DNA from 4 places in the Streptomyces sp. NBC_00009 genome. Region 3 is predicted to be linked to each of the others. Evidence: riboswitches for the same ligand, from Rfam matches in the RefSeq annotation. Region 3 holds a riboswitch; each other region holds the start of a gene.
What was found. A riboswitch is a leader RNA that binds a small molecule or an ion and turns the genes downstream of it on or off. The one in region 3 is predicted to bind cyclic di-AMP.

Region 1 (7,210 bases), 830 kb from region 3:
CGCGGGTGGCGCGGGCCCATGAAGAGTTCGTGGCGTCCGGCGAGTACACGTTCAGGGCGACGGCCGCGCACGCGCAGCAGTTGAACGACGTCGTCACGTTCCGCTGGGAGTCGGTCCTCACGCAAAGCAGGGAAGTGACGGGCGAAGGGCTGGAGTTCGTGGTTGTGGCGGAGGACGGACGCATCGTGCGTGACTACCAGTTCGTGGGCGTCTGACGCGGCAGATCGTCCGTCGGGATCCGACACGCCAGAGGGCCCTCCCCGCCACGGGGAAGGCCCTCTCTTGCGCGCGGCCGCGCTACTCGCTCACGCGCCTGCGCGTCCGCGCGCCCATGGCGTAGAAGGCGAGCCCGATGCCGACGAAGAGCAGCAGGGGCAGCACCTGGCTGAGTGTGTACTGGGCGCGCTGGCCGGCGAACGACTCAGGCAATGAGTCCGCCGCACTGCCCGCCGAGCCGAACCAGCCGACCCCGAAGCCCGGCCAGATCAGCACGATCACGGTGAACGCCACGAACCCGGTGGCGAGGACGCTCACGACCCACGCGCCCACGCGTCCGCCCGGGACGGCGTACGGGCGCGGCGTGTCCGGGTACTTGCGGCGCAGCACGGCGAGGCTGGGGAAGGTGATGACGTACGAGATGAAGGTGGTGCAGATCGTCAGGCCGAGGCCCGCCGCGAAGTACTTCTCGCCGTTGCCGCCCGTGAGGTTGAGGGCGACCACGAAGAGGATCGAACCGAGCACGGCGGAGAGCAGGTTCACCCGCACCGGCGTCCCGTGCTTCTCGGAGATGCGGCCGAGCCACGCCGGACCCGCGCCGTCCGCACAGGCGACGGCCTGCGCGCGGTGGGCGCCCATGGCCCAGGTGACGCCCGAGGTCAGCAGGCCGATGATCAGGCCCGCCGCGGCGACCCCGCCGAAGACGGAGCCGAGGCCGGTGAGCGTGACCGTGCCGTCGGCCGCGATCGACCCGCCGTAGACCGTGAACACGGCCTTGCAGGCGTCGATGAAACCGCCGAGGCTGCCGATCTCCTTGCTGGGCAGCACAAAGAGGATGCCGAGGATCGGGCCGCCGTAGAGGAGCACCGCCGCGAAGCCCGAGCGCAGGATCGACAGGGGGATGTCGCGCCGCGGGTTCGTCATCTCCTCGGCCGCTGAGCTGGGCAGTTCGAAGCCGACGTAGTTGAAGATCAGGACCGGGACCAGCGCCACGAAACCGGCGTACGTCGGGACGAACTCACCCGCGGGCAGCGCGTGCACGCCGTGCTGGACGGCGAACACCACCACGGAGACGAGGAAGAACCCGAGGAGCACGACCCGGGCTACGGCGCCCGCGATGGGCACCCACTTGCCGATGCGCACGGACTGTACGACGGCCAGTGCGCCGCCCCAGATGAAGACGAGGCCGGCCGCGTACTTCCAGAATCCCGGCAGCGGGGTGAAGAACTCCTCCCACGTGGTGAGCGCGATGATGCACAGACTGCCGCCCACCCAGACGGGGTTGGAGATCCAGTAGAGGAGCTGGTTCACACCGGCGACGAGCCGCCCGAACGCCAGGCGCGTCCAGACGTAGGGGCCGCCCTGCACGGGGAAGGCCGAGCCGAGTTCGGCCACGAGCAGCCCGTACGGGAGGAAGAACGCGAGGGCGAGGATCGCCATCCAGGTCAGGCCCTGCGGACCCTGGGCGGCCACGGAGCCGATCGTGTCGAGGCCGACGAGGGTGCAGATCAGGAAGAACAGCACGTCCAGCCTGCGCAGGTCCTTCTTGAGCCGGGAGCGCTGTTCACCCCAGCCCTCAGACAGGTCAGGCAGGTCGGGTGCGCCCTTGGCGGACGGCTCGGTCGGCGGTATCGGCGGCGCTTGGGTCACGGGGAAACTCCTGCTGCACGACGGGGCACGGGGCGTGACGGTTGTTCTCGGACTGTGCTGCGACTCTTCTTGCTACGGTGCTGCGACTCTTCTTGCGACGGTGCCGGACCGGCTCCCCAGTCGCCCTATTGACTGAACGGCCAGTCAGTAAGCGAGACTGTGACGGGCACCACTGGGCACTGTCAAGAGTCGTGCACGAGGCGTTCACGCCGGGTTCGCCGCTCGGCCCCCACCGCCGGTGCCCGTGTGTAGGGTTACCGCGTGGCAAGAGTGCGGTTGAGCGTGGCCGAGCGGCGCGAAGAGTTGCTGCGTGCCGCCATCGAGCAGATCGAGGCGCGGGGCGTGGCAGCCGTGCGCATCGCCGACGTCGCCGCAGCGCTCGGGGTGAGCAACGCGCTGGTTCTGTACCACTTCTCGACGAAGGAAAAGCTCGTCTCGGCCGCGTTCGCGCACGCCGCCGAGGGCGACCTGGCGCATCTGCGCAAGCTGCTGGGCAAGCGCACGACGGCGCTGCGCCGGCTGCGCTCGGCCGTGCGCTGGTACGCGCCGACCGGGCAGGCCAAGGGGTGGCGGCTGTGGATCGAGGGCTGGTCCGCGGCACTGCGTGAGCCCGCGCTGCGGGAGGTCACGCGCGACCTGGACAAGCAGTGGAAGGCGGCGCTCACGGAGGTCGTCGCGGAGGGCGTGGCGGCGGGCGAGTTCCGCTGCCCGGACCCGGCGGGCGCCGCACTGCGCCTGACGGCGCTCCTCGACGGTCTCGCGGTGCAGATGACCGCGTATACGGGGACGGTCTCACGGACCCGCATGCAGGAGTGGGTCGACGACGCGCTGGCCCGCGAGCTGGGACTCGAGCGGGCGGACCTGACGGCGACGACGGCGGGCTGACGGCGCCACGACGTCGGGCTCCGAAGGGAGCCCGGGGTGACCGCGCAGAAATGACGCGGGGGAGCCGCCCCCAAGGGCGAGCTCCCCCATGACGCGCGCAACTCCCGTCAGAGCGGCAGCAGATCCGGCCGCTTCGCCGCCACATGATCCCCGGACGACTCGCCGCGCAGCCGTCGGCCGATCCACGGCACCAGGAACTCCCGCGCCCAGTGGATGTCGTCGCGCCGCACCTCCAGCGTGCCGCGCGGCGGCTGCGCCGGCCACGGCTGGTCCGGGTCCGCCGGCACCTCGACGCCGAGCGCCTGCCCCGCCCGCAGCGCGACCCGCGTGTGCCCCTCGGGCGAGAGGTGCAGCCGGTCGTCGTCCCAGGCACGGCGGTCCTGGACGGTCTTGAGGGACCACAGGTCGAGCACCGGGCAGCCGTAGCGGTCGGCGACCGCGCGCACATGCCCGTTGTACGTCGCGATCTTGCCGCGCAGATGCTTGAGGACCGGGACGTCCCGGGTGTCGAAGCCGGTGGTCACCATGACCGTGCCGACGGCGGAGGTCAGCCGGGCCACGGCCTTCTCGAAGCGCTCCGCGACGTCGTCGGGGTCGGTGCCGGGACGGATGATGTCGTTGCCGCCGGCGGCGAAGGTCACCAGGTCCGGGGCGAGTTCGACGGCCCGCGGGAGCTGGTCCTCCACGATCTGGTCGAGGAGCTTGCCGCGCACGGCAAGGTTCGCGTACCGGAAGGAGTGCTCGGGGGTCCGGTCGTCCAGGAGGACGGCGAGACGGTCGGCCCAGCCCACGAAGGCCCCGTCGGGACCGGGGTCCCCGACGCCTTCGGTGAAGCTGTCCCCCACCGCCGCGTAGGACCGAATCGTGCCGCCGCTGAGTGATCTCGATTCGTTTGCCACGACCACACATCTTTCACCCTGCGATGTGACCTACGCGACCGTAGGAAGGGGTTGACGGGTGGTGATATAGCCCACCCGGTCAGTTTCGCGATTTCAGGAATACGACGGGACACGACGAAGGGGCACGACGAAGGGGCGGGCCCGGAACCGGACCCGCCCCTTCACGTCACGCCTCGACGAGACACCTTCACGTCACACCGTCAGGGTCGGAGCGACGTCACACCTTCGGAGTCAGAGCGAGACCCCGTGGGCACGGAGGTACGCGACCGGGTCCACGTCCGAGCCGTAGCTCGGGGTGGTGCGGATCTCGAAGTGCAGGTGCGGTCCCGTGACGTTGCCGGTCGCGCCGGAGAGGCCGATCTGCTGACCCTCGGTCACGGTCTGCCCGGACGAGACGGAGAGGGACGACATGTGGGCGTACTGCGAGTACTTGCCGTCGGCGTGCTGGATGACGACCTCGTTGCCGTACGCACCGTCAAGGCCGGCCGACACGACGGTGCCCGCGGCTATGGCCTTGAGCGGAGTGCCCGTCGGAACCACGAAGTCGACACCGGTGTGGTAGCCGCTGGACCACATGCTGCCCGCGGTCTTGTACGCCGTGCCGATGGAGGCGCTCTGGACGGGCAGCGTGTAACCGGAAGCGGTGGCGGCCTTGGTTGCGGAAGCCTGCGTGGCGGTGGCCGAGGACTTCGCGGCGGGAGCCGCGGCCTTCTGGCCGATCGTCAGCTTCAGGCCCGGGTGGATCAGGGAGGGGTTGCCGCCGACGGCCGAGCGGTTGTCGGCGTAGAGCTTCTTCCAGCCGCCGCTGACGTTCTGCGCGTCGGCGATCTTCGAAAGGCTGTCCCCGCCCTTGACCGTGTAGGTCTTGGCGGCGGGCGCGGCCTTCACGACCGAGTGGGCGACCGCGGGAGTCGCGGCGTGGACGCCGGCGGCACCCATCAGCGGCAGCGCGAGCGCGACGCCGCCCACTCCGGCAACGACGATCGTGCGTGCGAAGCCCTGGGACTTGGGACGACGGTGCTTACCCTTCGCGGGCATGGGGGATTCCTCTCCGTCGCCTGCGAGGTGAGCTGTCGGGTTCGGGCTGGAACTGCCCGGCCGCGCCCCTTTCGGGCACGGCTTCACCCCGAGCCGTTTCCGGTGTCCCGGAAACGGCGGTCTACCTGGGTCCCCCACTCCTGCCGAGCACGGATCGATGTGCGGATTCCGGGCGGCGGCAGGATTAGGCGGTCCGTCCGGATTGCGCCGAACGTAAGCGAGCGGGGAGCGCGGGGACAAGCCGCGAATTCCCCCGGGCATTCCGGTTCTTGATCCTTAAATGATCCATTCCGGAAAAGGCCGTCACGCTCCGTCGATTCACGATCTTTGCAACTGCGATACCTACTGGAAACTCATTCGGCCCCGCCGCCACGCACGGTCACCGCTATGACCCTGCTCACCTATCGGCCACCATGTGGCTGTATTTCAGGGTCAGTTATCCCATAAAGCTTGATTACCTATCTATCGGTTTATTTCGGGCATTCGACACTCAATCACCAGCCGCCTCTCACATGGTTGCCCCTGGCAGCCATGTCGTATCGTCGAAGCCGCCCGCAGGCGAGCAGCGCCGCGGCCGACCGGGAGGAGCCCCCGTGACGCAGCAGGTCCCGTCCACCGAGCCCGAGTTGGCCGGAGTGCGCAACTTCCGCGATGTCGGTGGTCTCCCGACCGTGGACGGGCGTCGGGTCAAGCAGGGCGTGCTGTTCCGCAGTGGTCACCTCGCGCACGCCACGGACGAGGACGCCGCGTTCCTCTCCTCGCTCGGGCTGCACACGATCTTCGACTTCCGCAACGCCGCCGACCAGCGCCTCGAAGGCCCCGACGTCACGCTGCCCGGCGTGCGGAACGTGAATCTGCCGCTGACCGACCCGGCGGACGGCGCCGAGTTCTGGCAGATGGTGCGCGACGGCAACCTCGACGACCTGCGCGCCGCCCTCGCCGAGGGCCAGGCCGCGAACCGCATGATCACGTCGTACCGGGCGATCATCACGGAGCGCACCGCCGAGCACAGCCAGGTCCTGCACTCCCTCGCCGAGGACAGCGTGCCGGCGCTCATGCACTGCGCGGCGGGCAAGGACCGCGCGGGGCTGTCGATAGCGGTCACGCTCCTGGCCGTGGGTGTGGAGCGCGACGCCATCGAGGCGGACTACCTGGAGTCGAACGCGACGCACCGCCGCTACAAGGTGCACCGCAGCAGTGCCTCGAAGGACGCGATGTCCCCCGAAGTCATGGAGCTGCTGAGCCCGCTGTTCGACGCCCGCGCCACGTATCTGGCGGCCGCCTTCGAGCAGGTCGTGCAGACCTGGGGCTCCACCGACCGCTACCTGGAGGAAGGCCTCAAGCTCTCCCCCGCCCGGCGCGAGCGGCTGCGCGAGCGCCTCCTCGACTGAGGCTCACCGGTCCACACGCGGGGCGCGTCACCCGCGCGTCACCCGCGTGACGCCCCCAGCGTGAACAGCAGATAGATGAAGCCCGCGACGAGGTGCCCGGCGAAGACGTAGACAAGCAGGCGCACCCAGATGCCGCGCGGGAGCTTGTCCTCAATGTCACGCCGGGCGGGCTGCCGCTCGGGCTCGGTCACGTCGTTGGGCTCTGCGCTCATCGAGGGCCTCCCTGGGTCCGTTCGCCGCCGCCCGTCGCCGGGCCGAGACACAGCGCGGCGGACGGGCTCTGCAGCAGGGTGTGTACGAAGAGGAGCTCGGCGCCGTCGCGGTCGGCGGCGGCGATCCGGTGCGGGGTGAGCGAGTCGAAGTGCGCGCTGTCCCCCGGCGCGAGCGCGTACGCGGTATCGCCGAGGCGCAGCCGCAGCCGCCCTTCGAGGACGTACAGCCACTCCTCACCGGGGTGGACCCGCACGATGTCGCCCTGGGCTCCGAACGGCACGTGCACGCGCAAGGCCTGCATGCCGCGCCCCGGGGCGCCCGCCTGCCGGTAGATCCAGCCGCCCGCCTCGGTGGGCTCCATGTCGCCGGAGCGCACGACGGCGTCCCTGTCGGCGGGCGTCTCGCCCAGGAGCTCGGAGACCGTCGTACCGTAGGTGCGGGCGAGGGCGAGCAGCATCGGGAGCGAGGGCTGACGGCGGCCCGTCTCCAGGCGGGAGAGGTGCGCGGGCGAGAGCCCGGCGGCGCGGGCCGCGGCCTCCAGGGTCAGGGCGGCGCGGCGCCGGAGTTCGCGCAGCTGCGGGGCGACGGCGGGCAGCTCCGTGGGTTCCGGAGCCGGCTCCGGAGGGGCAGGGCTCATATCGTCGATTGAGCCAGAGCCGTACCTTTGGGGCAAATTTCTTGCCCCAGAGGCAAACAGCGACCTTCGTACAGCGACCTTCTTCAGGAAGTGGCCTTACGAAGCGGTCAGCGGTTGGCGACCGCCTGCTTCACCAGCGTCTTGCCGAAGTCCCACATCAGCCCGCCGCCCGAGTGCGCGTCGTCCATGACGGCGGTGAACGCCTCGACGAAGCGGTCCACCTCGCGCTCCCCGATGATCAGCGGCGGGATCAGCTTGATGACCTCCAGATGGTCGCCGGA
Region 2 (7,210 bases), 1.3 Mb from region 3:
GGCCCTCTGAGCCAGGGCACATCGGCGGCGGCGCCCACGGACAGTGCCGCCGCCGCTGCCATTCCCAGAGGGAAGACCGTCGACCAGCGCCGCACGTCGTAGCGCGGCCGGGGCCACCGCACCTCCGCCAGCGCCAGCACCACGTACCAGGCCATATCGAGCGCGAGCAGCAGAAAGCTCATGGTGCGCAGGGCGCCCGTGTCGTCCTCGTTCCACAGACCCGTAGCGACGAGCTTCGACGCGGCGAGGGCGGAGATGGCGAGCGCGCCGCCCGCGACCCACTGGTCCCCGGCGCCGGAGGCCACCTCGCGCAGGTCGAAGTGGAGCAGTGCGAAGCAGTACAGGACGACCCCGCCCCAGAAGAGCACCATCCCGGTGTACGCGAGCCAGTGCGCGCCGACCGCGGGCGCGAGCGTCGCCGCCAGGACGACGAGGCCCTGCGTCGCGACACAGCCGAGGAACACGCCCCCCGGCATCCGCGGCTCCCAGCGCCGTACGACGTTGATCAGGAGCGCCGGCCAGACGAGCGCGGCCAGGGCGAGGAGCGCCTCGGCCAGGGTCTGCCAGCCGAACATGGAGATCCGGGTGCCGAGGACGGTCGTCGCCGCGACCGCGGTGAGCGCGGGCGGGGTGCCGGCCTCGGACTGCCAGCGGTCGCGCTCCCGCACCAGCCGGTTCGCGAAGTCCGCCGCGAGGGCGAGCCAGAGGGCCGCGGCGAGCACCAGCATGATGCCCGACAGCACCGAGTGACCGGTCAGGTTCAGGCCGACCGAGATGATGCCGGTGGCCATGACGGCGGCGCCGGCGGCCGGCGGGAGCTGGGACCACGTGGGTCCGGGACGTGAGGTTGCGTTCGGGCCGCGCACCGCCCGAACGTAACCCCACGAAGCCGGTCAGGCCGGGCGCACCACGCTGTGGATCGGCATGTAGTAGATCGACTCGACGCGGACGTTCGCGCCCGGCTTGGGGGCGTGGATCATCTTGCCGTCGCCGATGTAGATGCCGACGTGGCTGATGTCGTCGTAGAAGAAGACCAGGTCACCGGGCTGGGCGTTGGCCGTGGTGACGGTCGTGCCGACCTTGACCTGGTCCCAGGTCGTGCGCGGCAGCGATATGCCGGCCGCCTTCCACGCGGCCTGCGTGAGGCCCGAGCAGTCGTACGAGTCCGGGCCGGTGGCGCCCCACACGTACGGCTTGCCCATCTGTGACTCGGCGAAGTCGATGACCTTCGCGGCCTTGGCGGCGTAGCCGGTGCCGGTGCTTCCGGAGCCCGTACCCGTACCCGAACCGCTGCCGGTACCCGGGTCCTCCTTCTGGCGTGCCTCCTCGGCCGCCTTGCGCTTGGCCTCCGCCTCGGCCTGCTGACGCGCCAGCTCCTCCGCCTTCTTCCTGGCGGCCTCCTGCTTCTTCTTCTCGATCGCCGCGAGCCGCGCCTTCTCCTCTGCGGTCAGCTTCGACAGGAGTTGCCGGGCATCGCCGAGCTTCTGCTGGACGTCCCTCTTCGTGCTCCTGAGCGTGGCCTGCGAAGTGGTCAGCGTCTCCAGGCTCTTGGCCGCCTCGGTGCGCTTCTTCGTGGTGGCGGCCTGCTCGGTCTGGTAGTCGTCGACGGCCTTCTTCTGGCGGCTCGTGAGCCGGCTCATCAGCTGGTCCTGGTCGAAGTAGTCCTGCGCGTCGTCGGCGAGGAGCAGCGTCGCGGTGTCGGAGACGGCGCCCGTGCGGTACTGGGCGGCGGCGAAGGTGCCGAGCTCCTGGCGGGCCTTGTTGAGCTTCTCGGTGCGCTGCGCGACGTCGTCGAGCAGGTCGCCGACGCGCTTCTGCTGCTTGGTGGTGCGCTCCTTGGCCGCGTTGTACTTCTCCGTGGCGACGCCCGCCTGGTGGTAGAGGGTGTCGACCTTCTTCTGGACCTCTTCCAGGCTCGGCTTCGGCGGCGCGGAGGGGGCAGCGGTCGCGCTCTGCGAGAGCAGGGCGATGGACGTGAGGGCCGCCGTGGTGATTCCGACGACAGGGGCCGTGCGGGGACCGGCTGTCCTGCTGCGCGGCTTGCGGTGCGACGCCAAGGGGCGCGTCTCCTTCCCATGACCGCCTACCGGGTTAGCTGTCGGGTTCGGGCGGAGATTCGGAAGGCTGCCCTACGGCCGCGCCCTGACGGGTCGTCGGCCGATTCACCCCAAAGGTCGTGGGTCCCCGGTTCCATGCCTCTCGGCGTACTGAACTCAGCGGGGGCGACCCGTTCGCGGCGCGGTTGCCGGCGGGGGGACGGGCGGCCCGCGGAGCACGCTAGCCAACTCGTGTGGCTGCTGTGAAGGTTGATGTTCGATATGCCCGATACATTTTCGTGACCTTCGGCAATCTTGTTCGTGACCTCCGGTAACTCTCACGGAGGGTGATTCCCGCACTACGAGAGGTGGCCGGGCCCGCGAAGTCGGGGGGAAGTTTCCGGGGCGGCCGTGGGTGTCAGTGGGGCGGCCTAGACTCGTAGAGCGATGAGCAGCCTCTTTGACGACAGCTTCCTGGCGGACCTCACGGCTTCGAAGGCCAGTGAGGAGCATGCCCCGCCGCCGCCCGAGGACGACACGGCTCCGGAGCACGTTCCGGACGACCTGTTCGGCGGGAAATTCGACGTGCCTCCGGCCAGAGACGCGTACTACCGCGGCGGCGCCCCCCGCCCGGCGCTCGACCCGGCGGCGCTCCTCGACGGGCTGAACGAGAACCAGAAGGCCGCCGTCGTCCACGGCGGCTCCCCGCTGCTCATCGTGGCGGGCGCGGGTTCCGGCAAGACCCGCGTGCTCACGCACCGCATCGCGTATCTCCTCGCCGAGCGCGGTGTGCACCCCGGCCAGATCCTCGCGATCACGTTCACGAACAAGGCCGCGGGCGAGATGAAGGAGCGCGTCGAGTCCCTCGTCGGCCCGCGGGCGAACGCGATGTGGGTGTCGACGTTCCACAGCGCCTGCGTCCGTATCCTGCGCCGCGAGTCGAAGAAGCTCGGCTTCACATCGTCGTTCTCGATCTACGACGCCGCCGACTCCAAGCGCCTCATGGCCCTGGTCTGCCGCGACCTCGACCTGGACCCGAAGAAGTTCCCGCCGAAGTCCTTCAGCGCCAAGATCTCGAACCTGAAGAACGAGCTCATCGACGAGGAGGACTTCGCAGCTCAGGCCGCCGACGGCTTCGAGAAGACCCTCGCCCAGGCCTACGCGATGTACCAGTCCCGCCTCCGCGAGGCGAACGCGCTGGACTTCGACGACCTGATCATGACGACGGTAAACCTCCTGCGCGCCTTCCCGGACGTCGCCGAGCACTACCACCGGCGCTTCCGCCACGTCCTGGTCGACGAGTACCAGGACACGAACCATGCGCAGTACGCGCTGGTCAGGGAGCTGGTGGGGTCGGCCGGCAGCGTCCGCGCGGAGGACGAGCCGCCCCGCACGGACGACCTCCCGCCGGCCGAGCTGTGCGTCGTGGGTGACGCCGACCAGTCGATCTACGCGTTCCGCGGAGCCACCATCCGCAACATCCTCCAGTTCGAGGAGGACTACACCGACGCGACGACGATCCTGCTCGAGCAGAACTACCGCTCGACGCAGACCATCCTCTCCGCGGCCAACGCGGTCATCGAGCGCAACGAATCCCGCCGCCCCAAGAACCTGTGGACGAACGCGGGCGCGGGCGCGCAGATCACCGGCTACGTCGCGGACACCGAGCACGACGAGGCGCAGTTCGTCGCCGACGAGATCGACCGGCTCACGGACGCGCGCGACGCGAAGGCCGGCGACGTCGCCGTCTTCTACCGGACGAACGCGCAGTCCCGTGTCTTCGAAGAGATCTTCATCCGCGTCGGCCTGCCCTACAAGGTCGTCGGCGGAGTCCGCTTCTACGAGCGCAAGGAGGTCAGGGACGTCCTGGCCTATCTGCGGGTGCTCGCCAACCCCGAGGACTCCGTCCCCCTGCGCCGCATTCTCAATGTGCCGAAGCGCGGCATCGGCGACCGCGCCGAGGCGATGATCGATGCGCTCTCCCAGCGCGAGAAGATCTCCTTCCCGCAGGCGCTGCGCCGCGTCGACGAGGCATACGGCATGGCGGCCCGCTCGACGAACGCGGTGAAGCGGTTCAACACGCTGATGGAGGACCTCCGCACGATCGTTGAGTCGGGCGCGGGCCCGGCCACGGTCCTGGAGGCCGTACTCGAACGGACCGGCTATCTCGCCGAGTTGCAGTCGTCGACGGACCCGCAGGACGAGACGCGCATCGAGAACCTTCAGGAACTCGCGGCCGTGGCACTGGAGTTCGAGCAGGAGAGCGCGACGGCGGACGGCGCGGCCGAGGGTGAGGGCGAGGCGAGCGTCGGTACGCTCTCCGAGTTCCTGGAGCGGGTCGCGCTCGTCGCCGACTCCGACCAGATCCCGGACGAGGAGGACGACGGCTCCGGCGTCATCACGCTGATGACACTGCACACGGCCAAGGGCCTTGAGTTCCCGGTCGTCTTCCTGACCGGCATGGAGGACGGCGTCTTCCCGCACATGCGCTCCCTCGGCCAGGTCAAGGAGCTGGAGGAGGAGCGCCGGCTCGCCTACGTCGGCATCACGCGCGCGCGTGAGCGCCTGTATCTGACGCGCTCCACGCTGCGCAGCGCCTGGGGCCAGCCCTCGTACAACCCGCCGTCGCGCTTCCTGGAGGAGATCCCGGACGCGCATCTGGAGTGGAAGCGGACCGGCGCCATGGCGCCCGCCAAGTCGGCGGGACCGACGAGCGGCATCGCTGCGTCCCTCTCGTCGTCGCGCTCGCGCTCGACACCGGCGTTCGCCACACGCCGGGCGACGGAGAAGCTCGTCGTCGCGCTCTCGGTGGGAGACCGGGTCACGCACGACCAGTTCGGCCTCGGCACGGTCGTCGGCGTCAAGGGCACGGGGGCGAACGCGGAGGCGACGGTCGACTTCGGCGAGCCCAAGCCGAAGCGCCTGCTGCTGCGGTACGCGCCGGTGGAGAAGCTGTAGGGAAGGCCGCTGACGGGAGGCTCGGCCCTACGTCGGGTCGAGCCCGTGGCTGCGGAGCCACGGGAGCGGGTCGACGGCCGAGCCGCCGCCGGGACGCACCTCGAAGTGCAGGTGCGGACCGGTGGAGTTGCCGGAGTTCCCGGAGTGCGCGATGACGTCACCGGCTTTGACCGGTCCGCTCATCACGGTGTGGCTGGAGAGGTGGCAGTACCAGGTCTCCGTGCCGTCCTTCGCCGTCAGGATCGTCATGTTCCCGTACGCGCTGTTCCACTGCGTACGGACGGTGCCGTCGGTCGCGGCCATCACCGGGGTGCCGTACGAGACGGGGAAGTCGATGCCGGTGTGCACGGACATCCAGTTGATGCCGGCCTGCCCGTAGTACGCGCTCAGCCCGCGCTGCTTGACCGGGAGGACGAACTTGGGCCGCAGGCGCTCCTTGCGCGCCGCTTCCTCCGCCGCCTGCTTCCGCTCGGCCTGCTGCTTGGCCCTGAGGTCGATACGTTCCTGGGTGCGGCTCGCCCGGTCGGCGAAGTCGCCCGCGTCCGCGGAGAGGCCCGCGAGCTGGGTGTCGAGCTTGTTGTTGGCGACGGAGGGCTTCACGGCGGTCGCGTCGGGCGCGGAGGCCGCCGTCGTGTCCTTGCTGTCGTCGCCGCCGAGCCCGCCGACGGAGGCCGCGGCGACTCCCGCGACGCCCATCACGCACACCGAGGGCACCGCGACCGTGAGCAGCGCGGAGCGCTTGGCGGGGGAGCGGCGGCGGGAGCGTGCGCGCTGGGCCGGCGTGACCGGGGCGGGCCGCTCGTTGCGGGCGACGATTTCCTCGACGTCGTCGAGGCCGTCGCCGTAGCTGTCGTGGTGACTGTCGTCGTGGCTCAACTCCGGCTCGGGGGCGTCGGGTTGGCCGTAGTCGTGCCGGGCGTCGGGGGCGCTGTCGTCACCTTCGGCGCCCGCGGAGTTCCATGCGGTGGCGTCGTACGCGCCGGTGTCGAAGACCGGCGCTTCGAAGGTCTGCGTCGCGAAGGGCTGGGCCTCAAATGCCTGCGTCTCATAGGCCTGCGTCTCATAGGCCTGCGCGTCGAACGCCTGGGTCTCGAACGCCTGGGTCTCGAAGGCCGCCGGCGCCTGGAACGTCTGCGTGACGAACGCGTCCTGCGTGGTGAATCCCTGCGCCTGCGCCCCGAAGGCGTTCGCGTCCCACTGCCCGGACTGGTCCGCCCACGCGCTGTTGTCCCACTGGCCGGAATGGTCCGGTCCGGACTGGGCCGGAATACCGCCGAGTTGCTCGTGAGCGGCGGTCCCCCAGACAGCGGTGGTGTCGTAGCTGCCGGTGCCGTACGCGGCGGCGTGCTGCTGCGCCGCGTACGGGTCGTGCTGCTGGGGTTCCTGCGTCGTCAGAGTCTGGTGCGCGCCGGTCGACCACTGACTGTTGTCGTACGCGCCGGTGTTGTGCGCGCCGGGCAGGTCGCCGAAGAGGGGGTCGGCGGCGAAACCGCCGGTGGCGTAGCCGTCGTAACCGGTGTGGCCGCCGTACTGGGCGCTCTGCTGGTCATATGCAGCGTAGGGCGCGTAGTCGGCGTCCTGAGCCGGGGCCGGGGTGGTCTGAGTCCCCGACGGGTGACGGTCGTTCACCAACTTCTCTTTCGCCTCGACAACAGGGGCTGCCAGAGCAGTGCGGTGACTGTACCCGGCGGTACGCGGGCACGACAATCTTCAGCAGGTTTCCCGCTCGCAGGAAACGGGCATTCGGCCGTCTTTCGGCGGACTGTGGGCAGAGCTTTGGCCCAGCGTTCGAGAATCGTTCGACGTTTGGCCAGTTCGGGGACCGTTCCGGGGGCAGGTTCAGGCCAGAGTCAGGCGACCGTCAGGCCGTTCACCGCGTCGGTGGTGCGCCCTCCTTCCGCCTCCTCGGCGTCGAGTGCCTGTCGGATGCCGGCGGCGACCGCCGGGTGGACGGGGAGCGCGAGGTGTCCGACGCCCGTGACACGGACGTTCTGCGCGATCAGGTCGGGGTGGTCGATGCAGGCCGTCTCCAGCGGAACCATGATCTGGTCGAGGTCGCTCCAGAAGCTCACGAAGTGGGTGCGGCAGCCGGGGGCGGGCCGCGACAGCTCCTCGATGACGGTCGAGCCGGGCCGCATCTGCCGGACGATCGGGTGCGCGTCCATCAGCGGCGCGACCGTGGTCCCGCTGTGCGGGGTGCCGAGCGACACGAGGGT
Region 3 (7,210 bases):
GCGCACCAGTTCGCGCTGGCGGGCGCGGCCCTCGCTGCCGGACTCGGCGTATCCGGCGGAGACCACGACGATCCCCTGCACGCCGTGCTCTCCGCACTCGGCGACGACTTCGGGGACGTACCGCGCGGGGACGGCGACGACGGCGAGGTCGACGGGCTCGGCGGCGTCGATGTCGTGGACGGAGCGGTGGGCGGGGACGCCGTCCAGGTCGCGCAGATCGTCGGGGAACGCCCTGTTCACGGCGTGGAGGCGGCCGGTGAAGCCGGCGTCGCGGAGGTTGTCGAGGACGCTGCGGCCGACTCCGCCGGGCGTACGGCCCACGCCGATGACGGCGACGGATCCGGGGGCGAGAAGCCGGTGCACCGAGCGCGCCTCGGCGCGCTGCTCGCGGGCACGCTGCACGGCGAGCGAGGCCTCGGTGGGTTCGAGGTCGAACTCCAGGCGGACGACGCCGTCCTCGAAGTGGCGCTTCTGGGTGTATCCGGCGTCCGTGAACACCTTGATCATCTTGGTGTTGGCGGGCAGGACCTCGGCGGCGAAGCGGCGGATCCCGCGCTCGCGGGCGACGGCGCCGATGTGCTCCAGGAGCGCGGACGCGACGCCCCGGCCCTGGTGGGCGTCCTGCACGAGGAAGGCGACCTCGGCCTCGTCGGCGGGGGCGGAGGCGGGCATTCCCTGGGCGTTGATGCGGTCGTAGCGGACGGTCGCGATGAACTCGCCGCCCACGGTGGCCGCGAGGCCCACCCGGTCCACGTAGTCGTGATGGGTGAAGCGGTGGACGTCCTTGGCGGACAGGCGCGGGTACGGCGCGAAGAAGCGGTAGTACTTCGACTCGTCAGAGACTTGCTCGTAGAAGTTCGTGAGCCGCTCGGCGTCGTCGATGGTGATGGGCCTGATGCGCGCGGTGCCGCCGTCGCGCAGCACCACGTCTGCTTCCCAGTGGGCGGGGTATGCGTGCCGGTCCGACGGGGTCTGCATGGGCCAAGCGTACGGCGCGACAGTGACAGTCGTACGGGTCGCGGCGCGAGCGGGCCGAAGGCACGCTATGAGGGCCGACGGGCGTGTGTGGGCGGTACGTAGGACCCACATCGGGCACGTCCACCGGTGTGCGAGACTGGTCTAGACAACCGTGAGAATCCTGAAGGGCAGCATCACATGGCTGAGCGCCGCGTCAACGTCGGCTGGGCCGAGGGCCTTCACGCCCGCCCCGCCTCCATCTTCGTCCGCGCGGCCACGGCGGCCGGCGTCCCCGTGACGATCGCCAAGATCGACGGCACCCCCGTCAACGCCGCCTCCATGCTCGCGGTGCTCGGCCTGGGCGCCGGCGGCGGCGAGGAGATCGTCCTGTCCTCCGACGTCGAGGGTGCGGACATCGCGCTCGACCGTCTGGCCAAGCTGGTCTCCGAAGGGCTCGAGGAGCTTCCCGAGACCGTCTAGTACGGGCCGGTACGGGGTCGCTCAGTATTGACCCGTACCGGGTCTCTGGATTCTTGGGCGCCGTTCACCGCTCGCAGAAGATCGCGCCACATAAAGGGTCTGTTCGGATTTTCCGAGCAGACCCTTTTTCTCTCTGCGGCCCTGTTCTCATAATTCCGGGGCAGCGGAAACAGAGCCCTTCGAAATGGGCCGCCCTCTTTGTATACGGCGCCTCTGTTAATGCTGGAGCCCCACTGTGTTGACGGGATGTTGCGAAGTCCTCACACGGCCACCCGGGCGGGGGGCGCGCAAGCGGTGGGCGACCGCGGCGCGCTCCGTGTGCTGCGCCGTGAGCGCCCGCGCGCGCTCCACGTCTCCGCGCGCCACGGCGTCCACGATCGCCCCGTGCTCGGCCCAGGAGTCGGCGGGCTGCGCGGGCTGCTCGACGGTGTACATCCACGCGATCTTGTGGCGGAGCTGCGTGAGCATCGTGATCAGCCCCGGGCTGCCGGACGCCTGCGCCAGCGTCTCGTGGAACCAGCCGCCCAGCGAGCGCAGATCCTCGCTCTGACCTCGCCGGGAGCGCTCCTGGCCCAGCCTGACCAGGCCTCGCAGCACCTTCAGGTGCGCCTCGGTGCGGCGCTGCGCGGCGCGGGCTGCGGCGAGCGGTTCGAGGAGCATCCGGATCTCCAGCTGGTCCGCCGCCTCCTGCGTGGTGGGTTCGGCGACGCACGCGCCCGCGTGCCTGCGGGTGACGACGAAGCCCTCGGCCTCCAAGGTGCGCAGCGCCTCGCGCACGGGGACACGGGAGACGCCGTAGCGGCGGGCGAGCACCTCCTCGGTGAGTCTGCCGCCGCGCTCGTAGACACCGGAGACGATGTCGTCGCGGATCGCCGTGCATACCGAGTGCGCCGGAATGCGCATGAACCGACCTCCGCATTAATCCCCGCGAAACGCGGTAGACAGTCGCTCGTACAGCGCGATTGAAGTCCGTTCAGCGCGCTTGCCCAGCGACTCTATTCCAGCGGGCGCGAATTTCCGACGGCAGGCCGTAATCCATGGATATTTTTTGGACAGCGCCGCCGGGAACGAACGACCGTGTCGGTAACGAGCGCGTCGGTAACGCCGAAAGCCCCGGCTCGGTGAGCCGGGGCTTTCGGTGCGTTGGCGCGAGTACGCGGCGAAGGTCAGACGTTGACGCCGTGCGAGCGCAGGTACGCGACGGGGTCGATGTCCGAGCCGTACTCGGGGCTCGTGCGCGCCTCGAAGTGGAGGTGCGGGCCCGTGACGTTGCCGGTCGCCCCGGAGAGGCCTATCTGCTGGCCCGGGATGACCGCCTGGCCGACGGAGACGCCGATGGACGACAGGTGGCCGTACTGCGTGTACGTACCGTCGTTCATCTTGATGACGATGTTGTTGCCGTAGGCGCCGCTCCAGCCGGCCTCCACGACCGTGCCCGCGCCCACGGCGTGGACCGAGGTGCCGCTGGCGGCGTGGAAGTCGATGCCGGTGTGGCTGCCGGAGGACCACAGGCCGCTGCTGGCCTTGTACGCGGTCGACACGTACGAGCCGGTGACGGGCATGACGAAGGCGTTCAGGCGCTTGCGCTCGGCCGCACGGGCGGCCCGCTCCTTGGCCTCGCGCTCGGCCTTGGCCTTGGCAGCGGCCTTGCGCCGGTCCTCCTCGGCCTTCTTCTTGGCCGCGGCCTCGGCCTTCTCCTTCGCGGCGGCCTCGTCGGCGGCCTGCTGCTGGGCGGCGGCCTGCGCGTCGATCTGCTCCGCGAGGGAGTCACCGATGGAGATGGCCTTGGTCAGGCCGGTCTGCTCAAGAGACGCGTCGTCAGCGGCGAGGGCGGGGGCAGCGAGGCCTCCGATGACACCGGTCGTGGTGAGCGCGGCGACGCCGGCGACCTGCGCGGTGGTACGCGTGACACGGCTCGGGCGACGGTGCTTCCCGGTGGCACGGGTGAACGCCATGGAGTGGCTGATCCTTTCCTTCCTTCTCGCCTACCGGGTTAGCTGACGGGTTCGGAGCAGGAAGGTCTCCTACGGACCCCCTTCAGGGAAGGGTGCCCGATTCACCCCAGGGACGGTGGGTCCCCGGCTCCCCCGGCTCGCGCCTTGGGGGACTCGGCGATGACTGTCCGGTGCCGCGGGCGCGGCGTACATCTGGCGGACAGCCGGACCGACGCTAAGCGGGGCATCTTTCAATCAACAAACGGAACCGGGCTTTTGTAGCGCATGCCACAGGGCAGACAGGCAACCACTGGTTCAATTCGGACATACAAGGGCCCCGGTGGTCATCTCGCCCACCGGGGCCCCTCGTTGCACACCGGTCACGGTCAGCCCGTGACGACGGTCACCTCTCCGATGCCGAGCGCCCTGACGGGCTCCTCGATCTGCGCGGCGTCACCGACGAGCACCGTCACCAGACGGTCCATCGGGAAGGCGCTCACGACGGCCGCGGTGGCCTCCACGGTGCCCGTCGCGGCGAGCCGCCGGTACAACTCCGCCTGGAAGTCGTCCGGCAGGTGCTGCTCGACCTGGTCGGCGAGCGTCCCCGCGACGGCCGCGGCGGTCTCGAACTTGAGCGGGGCGACGCCCACCAAGTTCTGTACGGCCACGTCCCGTTCGGCGTCGGTGAGGCCCTCCGCGGCGAGCGTGCGCAGCACCTTCCAGAGGTCGTCGAGCGCCGGACCCGTGTTCGGCGTGTCCACGGAGCCACTGATGGCGAGCATCGCGACGCCCGTCCCGTCCGGCGCCGAGCGCAGCACCTGGCCGAACGCCCGCACGCCGTAGGTGTATCCCTTCTCCTCGCGCAGGACGCGGTCCAGGCGGGACGTGAGGGTGCCGCCCAGGCAGTACGTGCCGAGCACCTGCGCCGGCCACACCCGGTCGTGCTTGTCGGCGCCGACGCGGCCGATCAGGATCTGCGTCTGCACCGCGCCCGGCCGGTCGACGATGACGACCCGGCCGGTGTCGTCGGCCGTCACGGGCGGTACGGGGCGCGGCTCGGCCGTGTTCCCCGTCCAGGCGCCCAGCGTGTCCGCGAGCAGCGCGTCGAGGTCGATGCCCGCGAGGTCGCCCACGACGACCGCGGTGGCCGTGGCGGGGCGCACGTGCCGGTCGTAGAAGGTGCGTACGGCCGCCGCGTCGATGGCCGCGACGGTCTCTTCGGAGCCCTGGCGCGGGCGGGACATGCGCGCGGTGGCCGGGAAGAGCTGCTTCGAGAGCTCCTTGGCGGCGCGGCGGCCGGGGTTCGCCGTCTCGTGCGGGATCTCGTCGAGTCGGTTGCGCACGAGACGTTCGATCTCGCTGTCCGCGAACGCGGGTGCCCTGAGGGCGTCGGCGAGCAGGCCGAGCGCCTTCGGCAGGCGGGAGACGGGGACCTCCAGGGAGACCCGTACGCCGGGGTGGTCGGCGTGCGCGTCGAGGGTGGCGCCGCAGCGCTCCAGCTCGGCGGCGAACTCCTCGGCGGCGAGCTTGTCGGTGCCTTCGGAGAAGGCCCTCGCCATGATGGTGGCGACGCCGTCGAGCCCGGCGGGCTCGGCCTCCAGGGGCGCTTCGAGGTTGATCTCGATGGCGACGACCTGCTGGCCCGGACGGTGGCAGCGCAGCACTGTGAGGCCGTTGTCGAGGGTGCCGCGCTCGGGCGCGGGGAACGCCCACGGCCGCGCCGTGCCGGCCTGGGGCTGCGGGTGGAAGTCCATGGTCGCGAGCTCGGTCACTTGCCGGCCTCCTCGTCTGCGGTCCCGACTGCGGTCTCGTCCGTGGTCGCTGCGGCGGTCTCGTCCGTCGCCCCGCCGGCGATCTCGTCGGCGGTCTCGTCGGCCTCTTCGGGGGCCGTGGGCTCGTAGACGAGCACCGCGCGGTTGTCGGGGCGCAGATGGGCCTTGGCCACCTCCTGGACCTCCTCGGCGGTGATGTCGAGGACGCGCTGGACGGCGGTCAGGGCGAGCTGCGGGTCGCCGAACAGGACGGCGAACCTGCACAGTTCGTCGGCGCGGCCCGCGACCGTGCCGAGCCGGTCGAGCCACTCGCGCTCCAACTGGGCCTGGGCGCGCTCCATTTCCTCCGGAGTGGGACCGTCGGCGGCGAACCGTGCGAGCTCCTCGTCGACGGCCTCCTCGATCACCGGGACCTCGACGTCGCCGGACGTCTTCACGTCCAGCCACCCCACGGAGGGCGCCCCCGCGAGCCTCAGGAGGCCGAACCCGGCGGCGACGGCGGTCTGGTCGCGGCGGACGAGACGGTTGTAGATCCGGGACGACTCGCCGCCGCCGAGGACCGTCAGGGCCAGGTCGGCCGCGTCGCACGCGCGCGAGCCGTCCTGCGGCAGCCGGTAGGCGGCCATCAGCGCGCGGGCCGGGACCTCCTCCTCGACGACCTCACGCACGCCCTCACCGATCCGGTCGGGCAGGGAGCCGTCGCGCGGGGGCTGCTTGCCCTCGTGGCGCGGGATGGAGCCGAAGTACTTCTCGACCCAGGCCAACGTCTGCTCGGGGTCGATGTCCCCGACGACCGAGAGGACCGCGTTGTTCGGCGCGTAGTACGTACGGAAGAAGTTCCGCGCGTCCTCCAGGGTGGCCGCGTCCAGGTCGGCCATGGAGCCGATGGGCGTGTGGTGGTACGGGTGGCCCTCCGGGTACACGAGGGCGGTCAGCTTCTCGAACGCGGTCCCGTACGGAACGTTGTCGTAGCGCTGGCGGCGCTCGTTCTTGACGACGTCGCGCTGGTTCTCCATCGACTCCTCGTCGAGCGCGGCGAGGAGGGAGCCCATCCGGTCGGCCTCCAGCCAGAGCGCGAGCTCCAGCTGGTGGGTCGGCATGGTCTCGAAGTAGTTGGTGCGCTCGAAACTCGTCGTCCCGTTCAGCGAGCCGCCGGCGCCCTGCACCAGCTCGAAGTGCCCGTTCCCGTGGACCTGCTTCGAGCCCTGGAACATCAGGTGCTCGAAGAGGTGAGCCAGGCCCGTGCGGCCCTTGACCTCGTGGCGCGAGCCGACGTCGTACCAGAGGCAGACGGCTGCGACCGGGGTCAGGTGGTCCTCGGAGAGCACCACCCGCAGCCCGTTGTCGAGGCGGTGCTCGGTCGCTGTCAGGCCGCCGGAGCCGGCCTCGGCGGTGGCCGTGTGACCCATGGGCATGTACGTCCCTTCGATCGCGGAACTATCGCGGAAACTGCAGATGTGCTGCCAGTTCTGCCACTGTATGCAAGCGTTCTGACGCCTGGCGAAGTTCCCGCACTGGGTACGCCGAGAGCGAGCACCGAACGCCGTACGGACGGGTCGCGGTCAGCGTTGTCAGTGGGGCGGTCCACAATGGTGCGCGTCAGATTCTCGTACATGCCCCGGCAGCATCTGTGAAGGAGCCGCAGCAGCGATGGCCCGCCGCAGCACGAAGACCCCGCCTCCCGACGACTTCGAGGAGCGGATCCTCGACATTGACGTTGTCGACGAAATGCAGGGCTCCTTCCTCGAGTACGCCTACTCGGTGATCTACTCCCGGGCCCTGCCGGACGCCCGTGACGGCATGAAGCCCGTGCACCGGCGCATCGTCTACCAGATGAACGAGATGGGCCTGCGCCCCGACCGCGGCTATGTGAAGTGCGCCCGCGTCGTCGGCGAGGTCATGGGTAAGTTGCACCCGCACGGAGACGCGTCGATCTACGACGCCCTGGTGCGGCTCGCCCAGCCCTTCTCGATGCGCCTCCCCCTGGTCGACGGCCACGGGAACTTCGGCTCCCTGGGGAACGACGACCCGCCGGCCGCCATGCGGTACACCGAGTGCCGGATGGCC
Region 4 (7,210 bases), 2.3 Mb from region 3:
AAGGCCGTGCACGCCTGGGCGCTCGTCTCGCTCCTCGCGCTCTCCGGCCTGGTGATCCTCGCCCTCGTGCGCGAACAGACCGGCACCAAGGGGTTCCTGGTCGGGCTCTGCCTCGCGGTCCTGCCCGTCCCGCTGCTGATAGCCGCTTTCCGCTGGCTGGACCGGGTCGCGCCCGGCCCCTGGCGGAACCTGCTGTTCTCGTTCGCCTGGGGCGCCTGCGCCGCCGCGCTCATCGCGATCGTCGCCAACAGCTTCGCGACCCACTGGATCGCCACGAACTCGGCCGACCCCGCGAACGCCGACACCCTCGGCGCGACGGTCATAGCGCCCATCGTCGAGGAGTCCGCCAAGGCCTGCGCCGTCCTGCTCATCTTCCTGTTCCGCAGACGGGACTTCACCGGGATCGTCGACGGCGTCGTGATCGCCGGGGTCACCGCCACCGGCTTCGCGTTCACCGAGAACATCCTCTATCTGGGCAACGCCTTCGGCACCGACCAGTTGAACAGCGGCACCGGCATGGCCTCGGTGACCGCCGCCACCTTCTTCGTACGCATCGTCATGTCGCCGTTCGCGCACCCCCTGTTCACGGTGCTCACCGGCATCGGCTTCGGCTTCGCGGCGTGGACCGCGCCCGGCCGCGGGCCGGTGCGGCGCGTCCTGCTGCCCATCGCCGGACTGCTGCTCGCGATGGGCATGCACGCCACGTGGAACGGCTCGTCGGCGTTCGGCCAGTTCGGGTTCTTCGGGGTCTACGCGCTGTTCATGATGCCCGCGTTCGGGCTGCTGACCTGGCTCGCGATCGGGACCCGCCAGCGCGAACTGCGCACCGTGCGCTCCGAGCTGCCCGCGTACGCGGCGGCCGGCTGGGTCGGCCCGGACGAGCCGTTCGCCCTCGGCTCGATGCGCGCGCGCCGCCTGGCCCGCGAGTTCGCACAGCACCACGGCGGCAAGGAGACGGCCAAGGTCGTCGCCCAGTACCAGCAGTACGCGACGTCACTCGCGCTGCTGCGCCACCGCGGCCGGCGCGGCCGGGCCGGCACGGACTATGTCGTACGGGAGCGGGAGCTGCTCGACGAGCTGTGGGCGCGGCGCCACGCGGCCCGCCCCGCCCTCGCCTACGCGGCCCGCGCCACCGCACCGCCCGTGTGGGTGCCGCCGATGTACGCGGGCCCGGTGTACGCGGGGCCGGTCGCCCAGTTCCCCGCGCACAACGCGCACAACGCGCACAATCCGTACCGCTACTGAGAGCGCCTCCGGATCAGGCGGACGCCTCCGTGAGCTTCGAGAGCTCCGCGTCCGTCAGCTCCAGGTCGGCCACGGCCACCAGCGCAGGCAGCTGCTCCACGGTGCGGGCGGACGCGATCGGGGCGGCCACCGTCGGGCGGGACGCGAGCCAGGCGAGGGCGACCGTCGCGACCTCGGCGCCGTGCGCCTGCGCCACCTCGTCGAGGGCCTTGAGGACGCGCACACCGCGCTCGGTCTGCAGGTGCTGGCCCGCGCCCGCGGCCCGCGCGCTGTCGACCTCGGTGCCCGGCCGGTACTTGCCCGTCAGGAACCCGGCCGCCAGGGCGTAGTACGGGACGGCCGCGAGACCGCTCCGCGAGGCGACCTCCTGGAGCCGGCCCTCGTAGGTGTCGCGCGAGACGAGGTTGTAGTGCGGCTGGAGCGCCGCGTAGCGGGCGAGGCCCTCGCGGTCGGAGAAGTCCAGGGACTCCTGGAGGCGCTCCGGGGTCAGGTTCGACGCGGCGATGGCGCGCACCTTGCCGGCCGTCACCAGCTCGTCGAGGGCGGTGATGATCTCCTCGACCGGCACGGACGGGTCGTCGAAGTGCGTGTAGTAGAGGTCGATGTAGTCGGTGCCGAGGCGGCGCAGGGACTCCTCGGCGGCGGACTTGATGGTGTTCGGGGACAGGCCCTTGAAGTCGGGGTGGGCGCCGACCTTGGTGGCGATGACGACATCGGAGCGGTTGCCGCGTGCGGCCAGCCACTTGCCGATGACGGTCTCGGACTCGCCGCCCTTGTTGCCCGGGACCCACGCCGAGTACGCGTCGGCCGTGTCGACGAAGTTGCCGCCCGCGGCGACGTACGCGTCGAGCACGGCGAAGGACTGCGCCTCGTCGGCGGTCCAGCCGAACACATTGCCGCCGAGGGAGAGCGGGAACACCTCGAGGTCTGACGAGCCAAGCTTGCGAAGAGAAGTCATGTCCTGCCAGAACACCGATATGGATCAAGATATTCCGGGCACGGCGAACCGGCAGCCCTGACGTCGGGGGGTTGCCGTCAGGACCGCCGGGGTTCGGAGGGTTACGAGTCTCAGATCGTCAGGCCGTTGGAACGCAGCCACGGCGCGGGGTCGACCCCGGTCGCCTGGCCGCCGGGGTGGACCTCCAGGTGGAGGTGCGGCCCGGTCACGTTGCCGGTGGCGCCGACACGGCCGATGACGTCGCCGCTGGTCACCTTCTGGCCCGCGCTGACGTTGAGGGACGACTGGTGGCAGTACCAGAGCTCGGTGCCGTCCGGCAGCTCCAGGACGGTGCGGTAGCCGTACGCGCCCGCCCAGCCGGCCTCCTTGACGGTGCCGGAGTGGATCGCCTTCAGCGGCGTACCCGTCGGAGCGGCGAAGTCGAGACCCGTGTGGTAGCCGGAGGACCACATCGAGCCGGGCTGACCGAAGGTGCCGGTGATCGTGTAGGAGGCGACCGGCAGCGTGAAGCTCTTGGCGAGCTCGGCGAGGCGCTCGGCCTCGGCCTTCTTCTTCGCGGCCTCCTCCGCCGCCTTCTTGTCGGCGGCGGCCTTGGCGGTGGCGGCGTCCCGCTCCTTGGCGGCGTCGTCGGCGGCCTTCTTCGCGGCGGCCTGCTCGGCGGCTGCGGCCTCGGCCTCGGCGGCCTGGTCCTGCTGCTGCTCGGCCTGCTGCATGATGCGGGCGCGCAGGGCCTCACCGGCGGTCGTGCCCTGCTGGGCGTCCGCGGTGCTGACACCGGCTTCGGTCAGCGGGCTCGCGGAGGGGCCGGACGAGTCATCGGAGCCGTCGGATATCAGCGCGCCCACGCCGGGCAGCGACTTGGCGTCCGGCAGCGAGTCCTTGACGGCCGAGAGGTCGGGCATCGAGATGTGTACGGGAGGCTTGCCGCCCTGCGCGGTGGCGATGCCGCCCGCGCCGACGGCCGCGATCACGCCGACACCGAGAACAGTGGAGCTGCGCGCGAGACCGCCGCGCTGCTTGGCTACGCGGTGCCTGCCGCGTACGGGGCGGACGGACTCCTCGGTGGGGTTCCACTCCTCCCAGGTCCGCTCGTCCGTTTCGCCGAACTCTTCGTCGATCGGCGCATAGGAGAACTCTGGGGCAGGCCGGTTGGACGCCACTGGGGCGCGCTCCTTTCCTTCCTTCTCGCCTACCGGGTTAGCTGACGGGTTCGGAGCAGGAAGGTCTCCTACCGACGCCTTCCGCAAGGAAAGACGTCCGATTCACCCCAAGTTGGTGGTTCCCCGGCTCCCTTGCGGGATTAGGCGCGTGCGCACGGAGCCATCTCTTGTGACGGCTGGGACGACCGCGCTGCGTTATCGAACGTTAATAGACACCGGTGCCCGATTCCAAGCCGTTCCGACTGATCGTTAACGCCTTTGGCCTGGACTTAACGGGGCACGAGCGGGCGGAACCGGGCGAGTTGACCTGCCGTCGGAACGGGCCGTTCATCTGACGGTTTGTCAAATGTTATGCGCAGCGACGCCGTTCGACTACATAAGGTGATGACGGCACTCACCGCTGCTTCACGGCTGCTTCACGGCCGCCTCACCGCGAGCAGTGCCATGTCGTCCGTCGTGCCGCCGCCGGTGTGCCGGCGGACCTCGGCGGTGAGCGCGGCCAGCAGCGGATCGGGCCCCGAGAACATCCGCCCCGCGAGCCGGGCCGCCGGGTCGTAGAAGGTGCCCTGCGCGTCGCGCGCCTCCGAGAGACCGTCGGTGTGGAGCAGCAGCGTCGCCCCGCTCGGGAACTCCGTCTCGGACGCACGGTCGGGCCAGGTGCCGAGGTCTCCCATCCCGAGCGGCAGCGCGGGCTCCGGCGCCGACAGGACCTTGAGCGCCCCGTCGCCGCCCAGGAGCAGGGGTTCCGGGTGGCCGCGGTTGATGACGCGTACGAGGCCGTTGCCGTGCGGGATCTCGGCGAGCACAGCCGTGGTGAAGCCCTCGAACTCGTCGAGGCCCTTGCGCCGCAGCCCCTCCCGCGCGAGCGCCCGCTCCAGGCGCTGCGCGACCGCCTCCAGGGTCGCCTCCTGCTCGGCCGCCTCCCGGAAGGCGCCGATGACGACGGCCACGGCGGACACCGCGCCCATGCCCTTTCCGCGCACGTCGCCCACGACGAGCCGCACGCCGTGCGGGGTGTCCTGCACCGCGTACAGGTCGCCCCCGATGAAGGCCCCCGCCTGGGCGGCCTCGTAGCGGGCCGCGATCTCCAGGCCGCCGATGCGCTCGGCGGGCTCGGGCAGGACGGCGCGCTGGGCCGCCTCGGCGATCTGGCGCACGGAAGTGAGCTGCTCACTGCCGCGCCGCACGACGCGGTTCATGACACAGGCGAGTACGGCGACGGTGGCGACCGTGACGAGTTCGGTGATGGCGTCGGTGTCATAACTGCGGGTGTATCTGAGATGCACCCCGAGTACGACGGCGACGGTCGCGAGGCCGGTCAGGAAGGTGCCGCGGGGCGAGAAGAACGGGGCCGCGACGAGCGGGGCGGCGGTGAACAGGGGCACGCCGGTGAACGTCGACGGCGTGACGTAGTCGTAGATCGCCCCGGCAATGATGAGCAGCACGGGCAGCAGACGTACGAAGAACCGGGCCCGGGACAGGCCCTGCTCCGCCTCTCGCCCGTGTCCACCTCGCTGCCCCACCGCTCGTCTCCCGCCACCGTCCGCGTCGGTCCCGCGTCTGCGCACGTCATCGGGCACCCACCCCAGGGTTCACCCCGGACAGGCGGCGGGCGACCTGGCGGGACCGACCGGGTGAAAGGGGTCCCGGGCGGCGGATCACGGAACCCTGGGCAACCGATTCGCATTCTGTCGCCGCAATGGCGTAGAGTCGTGTTTACCGACGCGGGGTGGAGCAGCTCGGTAGCTCGCTGGGCTCATAACCCAGAGGTCGCAGGTTCAAATCCTGTCCCCGCTACTGAAGGCCGAAGGCCCGGAACCATTGGTTCCGGGCCTTCGGTGTATCCCTCTACAGGTCGAACTCGTGCGGCGGCAGGTCGAGCATCAGGCAGGCCTCGCGGACGACGGCCTGCTCGGTCTTGTCGAAGTCGCCGTCGGCGCCGCCGATGACGATGCCGATCTGGATGACCGCGCGCGCCTCGGCGGGCTTCTTCTTCGCCTTGGCGATCTCCTGGAGGACGCTGACCTTGCCGAAGTCGAAGTCGGCGGTCAGCTTGTTCAGGTTCGCGTCGAAGCGGCTCTGGAGCTGGTCCGCCGGGAAGTTCTGCAGCACCTCGTTCGTGGAGATGAGCTGGGCCACGCGGCTGCGCTCGGCCGGGTCGACGTTCCTGTCGGCCGCGGCGACCAGCGCGCACATCGCCATGCTCGCGTCACGGAAGGCGCCGCTCTTCAGGTCGTTCTTCTTCGCCATGAGCTGCGTCTGCATCGTCGACGCGGACTCCTTGAAGCGATCCCACAGGGCCATGTCTCTCCTCGATCGGCACGTACTGATCTTCTACAGCGCTGTAGAAACTAGCGGGGAGCGGCAAAAGTTCCGCCCCTAAACTGAAGGCCTGAACTCTTTGCTGGGGAGCCTTTCGTGGTCCGATGAACGGGAGAAGACGACGGTGCCGACACCCGAGAAGCCCTGACGGCGCCCGGAAGTGACCGACACCGCCCCGGCCCGCGTCGCCGCCCCGTCCTCAGGCCGTACGACCCTCCAGCTCCTGCGCTCCCTCGACAGCGGCCCGCGCGGCCTCACCGAGGCGGAGGCCGAGCGGCGCCTGGCCCGGCACGGCGAGAACGTCCTGCCGGGTACGCGCCCCCTGTCCTGGCCCCTGCTCGCCGCCCGCAGCCTGCGCGACCCGTTCACCCTCGTCCTGCTCTGCCTCGGCCTCGTCTCGGCGACCGTCGCGGCCTGGGGAACCGCCTGCGTGATCCTCGTCCTGGTCGCCGTCAGCTGCTGCCTGCGCTCCGCGGGCGAGCGCCGCGCGGACAGCGCCATGGCGGGCCTGCGCGAGCTGGTCGCGACGACGGCGACCGTGCTGCGCCGCCCCGGCGCCGACGAGACCGCCTCACCGGCCGAACACGAGCTCCCCGTAAGCCAGTTGGTGCCCGGCGACGTGGTGCGGCTCGGCCCCGGCGACCTGATCCCCGCCGACGTACGCCTTCTGCGGGCGCAGGGCCTGACCGTGCAACAGGCGGCGTTCACCGGGGAGTCCGTGCCGGCCGACAAGCGTCCCGTGGACCTGCCCGCGGACGGCGAGTCGGCGCATCTGTGCTTCCAGGGCGGCAGCGTGGCCTCCGGGAGCGCGAGCGCCGTGGTGCTCGCGACGGGCGCCGGCACCCGCTTCGCCGCCGCCCACCGCACGGTCGGCGCAGGGCGCGGGGCGAGCGCGTTCGACCGGTCGGTGCATGGCATCTCCTGGACCCTGATCCGCTTCATGCTGCTGACGCCGCCGCTGGTCCTGATGGCCGGCGCCGCGCTGCGCGGCCGGGGACTCGAGACCCTGCCGTTCGCCGTGGCGGTGGCCGTCGGGCTCACCCCGGAGATGCTGCCGGTCATCGTCACGACGGCGCTCGCCCGCGGCTCAGCGCTGCTCGCCCGCACCCACGGCGTCATCGTCAGACGGCTCCCCGCGCTGCACGACATCGGCGCCGTCGACATCCTCTGCGTCGACAAGACGGGCACCCTGACCCAGGACCGCCCGGCCGTCGACCCGGCCCGCACCGACCCCGACGCCCTGCACTGGGCGGCCGTCTCCGCCTGGTGGACGCTCCAGCTCGCCGACCTGCCGACCGCGGACGCGCTCGACGAGGCGGTCATCACGCAGGCTCTCGCAAAAGACCCGGCCTTCACCGAGGCGTACGACGGCGTCACCGCCCTGCCCTTCGACCCCGTACGCCGCCTCGCCACCGCCGTCGTCCGGCGGCCCGGCACGCTCGGCACCGTCACACTCGCCGCCAAAGGCTCCGTGGAGAACGTCCTGGAGCGGTGTGCCCTCGACGACGCCGAGCGCGCGAGCCTG

Region 1: linked by a shared signal. The riboswitch ahead of OHA58_RS04625 (peptidoglycan DD-metalloendopeptidase family protein) and the one ahead of OHA58_RS08195 (M23 family metallopeptidase) in region 3 are both predicted to bind cyclic di-AMP.
Region 2: linked by a shared signal. The riboswitch ahead of OHA58_RS13720 (NlpC/P60 family protein) and the one ahead of OHA58_RS08195 (M23 family metallopeptidase) in region 3 are both predicted to bind cyclic di-AMP.
Region 4: linked by a shared signal. The riboswitch ahead of OHA58_RS18740 (M23 family metallopeptidase) and the one ahead of OHA58_RS08195 (M23 family metallopeptidase) in region 3 are both predicted to bind cyclic di-AMP.

The regions. Positions count from the first base shown of each region.
Region 1 covers NZ_CP108312.1:1,005,427-1,012,636, forward strand. Annotated here, with positions in the region: gene OHA58_RS04605 (hypothetical protein) at 6-215, shown strand; gene OHA58_RS04610 (APC family permease) at 298-1,866, opposite strand; gene OHA58_RS04615 (TetR/AcrR family transcriptional regulator) at 2,128-2,751, shown strand; gene OHA58_RS04620 (SGNH/GDSL hydrolase family protein) at 2,859-3,650, opposite strand; gene OHA58_RS04625 (peptidoglycan DD-metalloendopeptidase family protein) at 3,882-4,688, opposite strand; cyclic di-AMP (ydaO/yuaA leader) riboswitch at 4,693-4,873, opposite strand; gene OHA58_RS04630 (tyrosine-protein phosphatase) at 5,282-6,079, shown strand; gene OHA58_RS04635 (DUF6126 family protein) at 6,118-6,291, opposite strand; gene OHA58_RS04640 (helix-turn-helix domain-containing protein) at 6,288-6,929, opposite strand; gene OHA58_RS04645 (aspartate aminotransferase family protein) at 7,037-7,210, opposite strand, start outside.
Region 2 covers NZ_CP108312.1:3,095,168-3,102,377, reverse strand. Annotated here, with positions in the region: gene OHA58_RS13725 (tellurite resistance/C4-dicarboxylate transporter family protein) at 1-866, opposite strand, end outside; gene OHA58_RS13720 (NlpC/P60 family protein) at 894-2,057, opposite strand; cyclic di-AMP (ydaO/yuaA leader) riboswitch at 2,066-2,229, opposite strand; gene pcrA (DNA helicase PcrA) at 2,484-4,994, shown strand; gene OHA58_RS13710 (M23 family metallopeptidase) at 5,022-6,623, opposite strand; gene OHA58_RS13705 (lipase family alpha/beta hydrolase) at 6,845-7,210, opposite strand, start outside.
Region 3 covers NZ_CP108312.1:1,833,235-1,840,444, forward strand. Annotated here, with positions in the region: gene OHA58_RS08180 (GNAT family N-acetyltransferase) at 1-978, opposite strand, end outside; gene OHA58_RS08185 (HPr family phosphocarrier protein) at 1,156-1,437, shown strand; gene OHA58_RS08190 (GntR family transcriptional regulator) at 1,654-2,340, opposite strand; gene OHA58_RS08195 (M23 family metallopeptidase) at 2,604-3,392, opposite strand; cyclic di-AMP (ydaO/yuaA leader) riboswitch at 3,405-3,561, opposite strand; gene OHA58_RS08200 (M16 family metallopeptidase) at 3,758-5,143, opposite strand; gene OHA58_RS08205 (M16 family metallopeptidase) at 5,140-6,552, opposite strand; gene OHA58_RS08210 (DNA topoisomerase (ATP-hydrolyzing) subunit A) at 6,794-7,210, shown strand, end outside.
Region 4 covers NZ_CP108312.1:4,135,750-4,142,959, reverse strand. Annotated here, with positions in the region: gene OHA58_RS18750 (PrsW family intramembrane metalloprotease) at 1-1,245, shown strand, start outside; gene OHA58_RS18745 (aldo/keto reductase) at 1,259-2,203, opposite strand; gene OHA58_RS18740 (M23 family metallopeptidase) at 2,314-3,363, opposite strand; cyclic di-AMP (ydaO/yuaA leader) riboswitch at 3,375-3,520, opposite strand; gene OHA58_RS18735 (PP2C family protein-serine/threonine phosphatase) at 3,780-4,886, opposite strand; tRNA gene OHA58_RS18730 (tRNA-Met) at 5,087-5,160, shown strand; gene OHA58_RS18725 (tellurite resistance TerB family protein) at 5,212-5,667, opposite strand; gene mgtA (magnesium-translocating P-type ATPase) at 5,846-7,210, shown strand, end outside.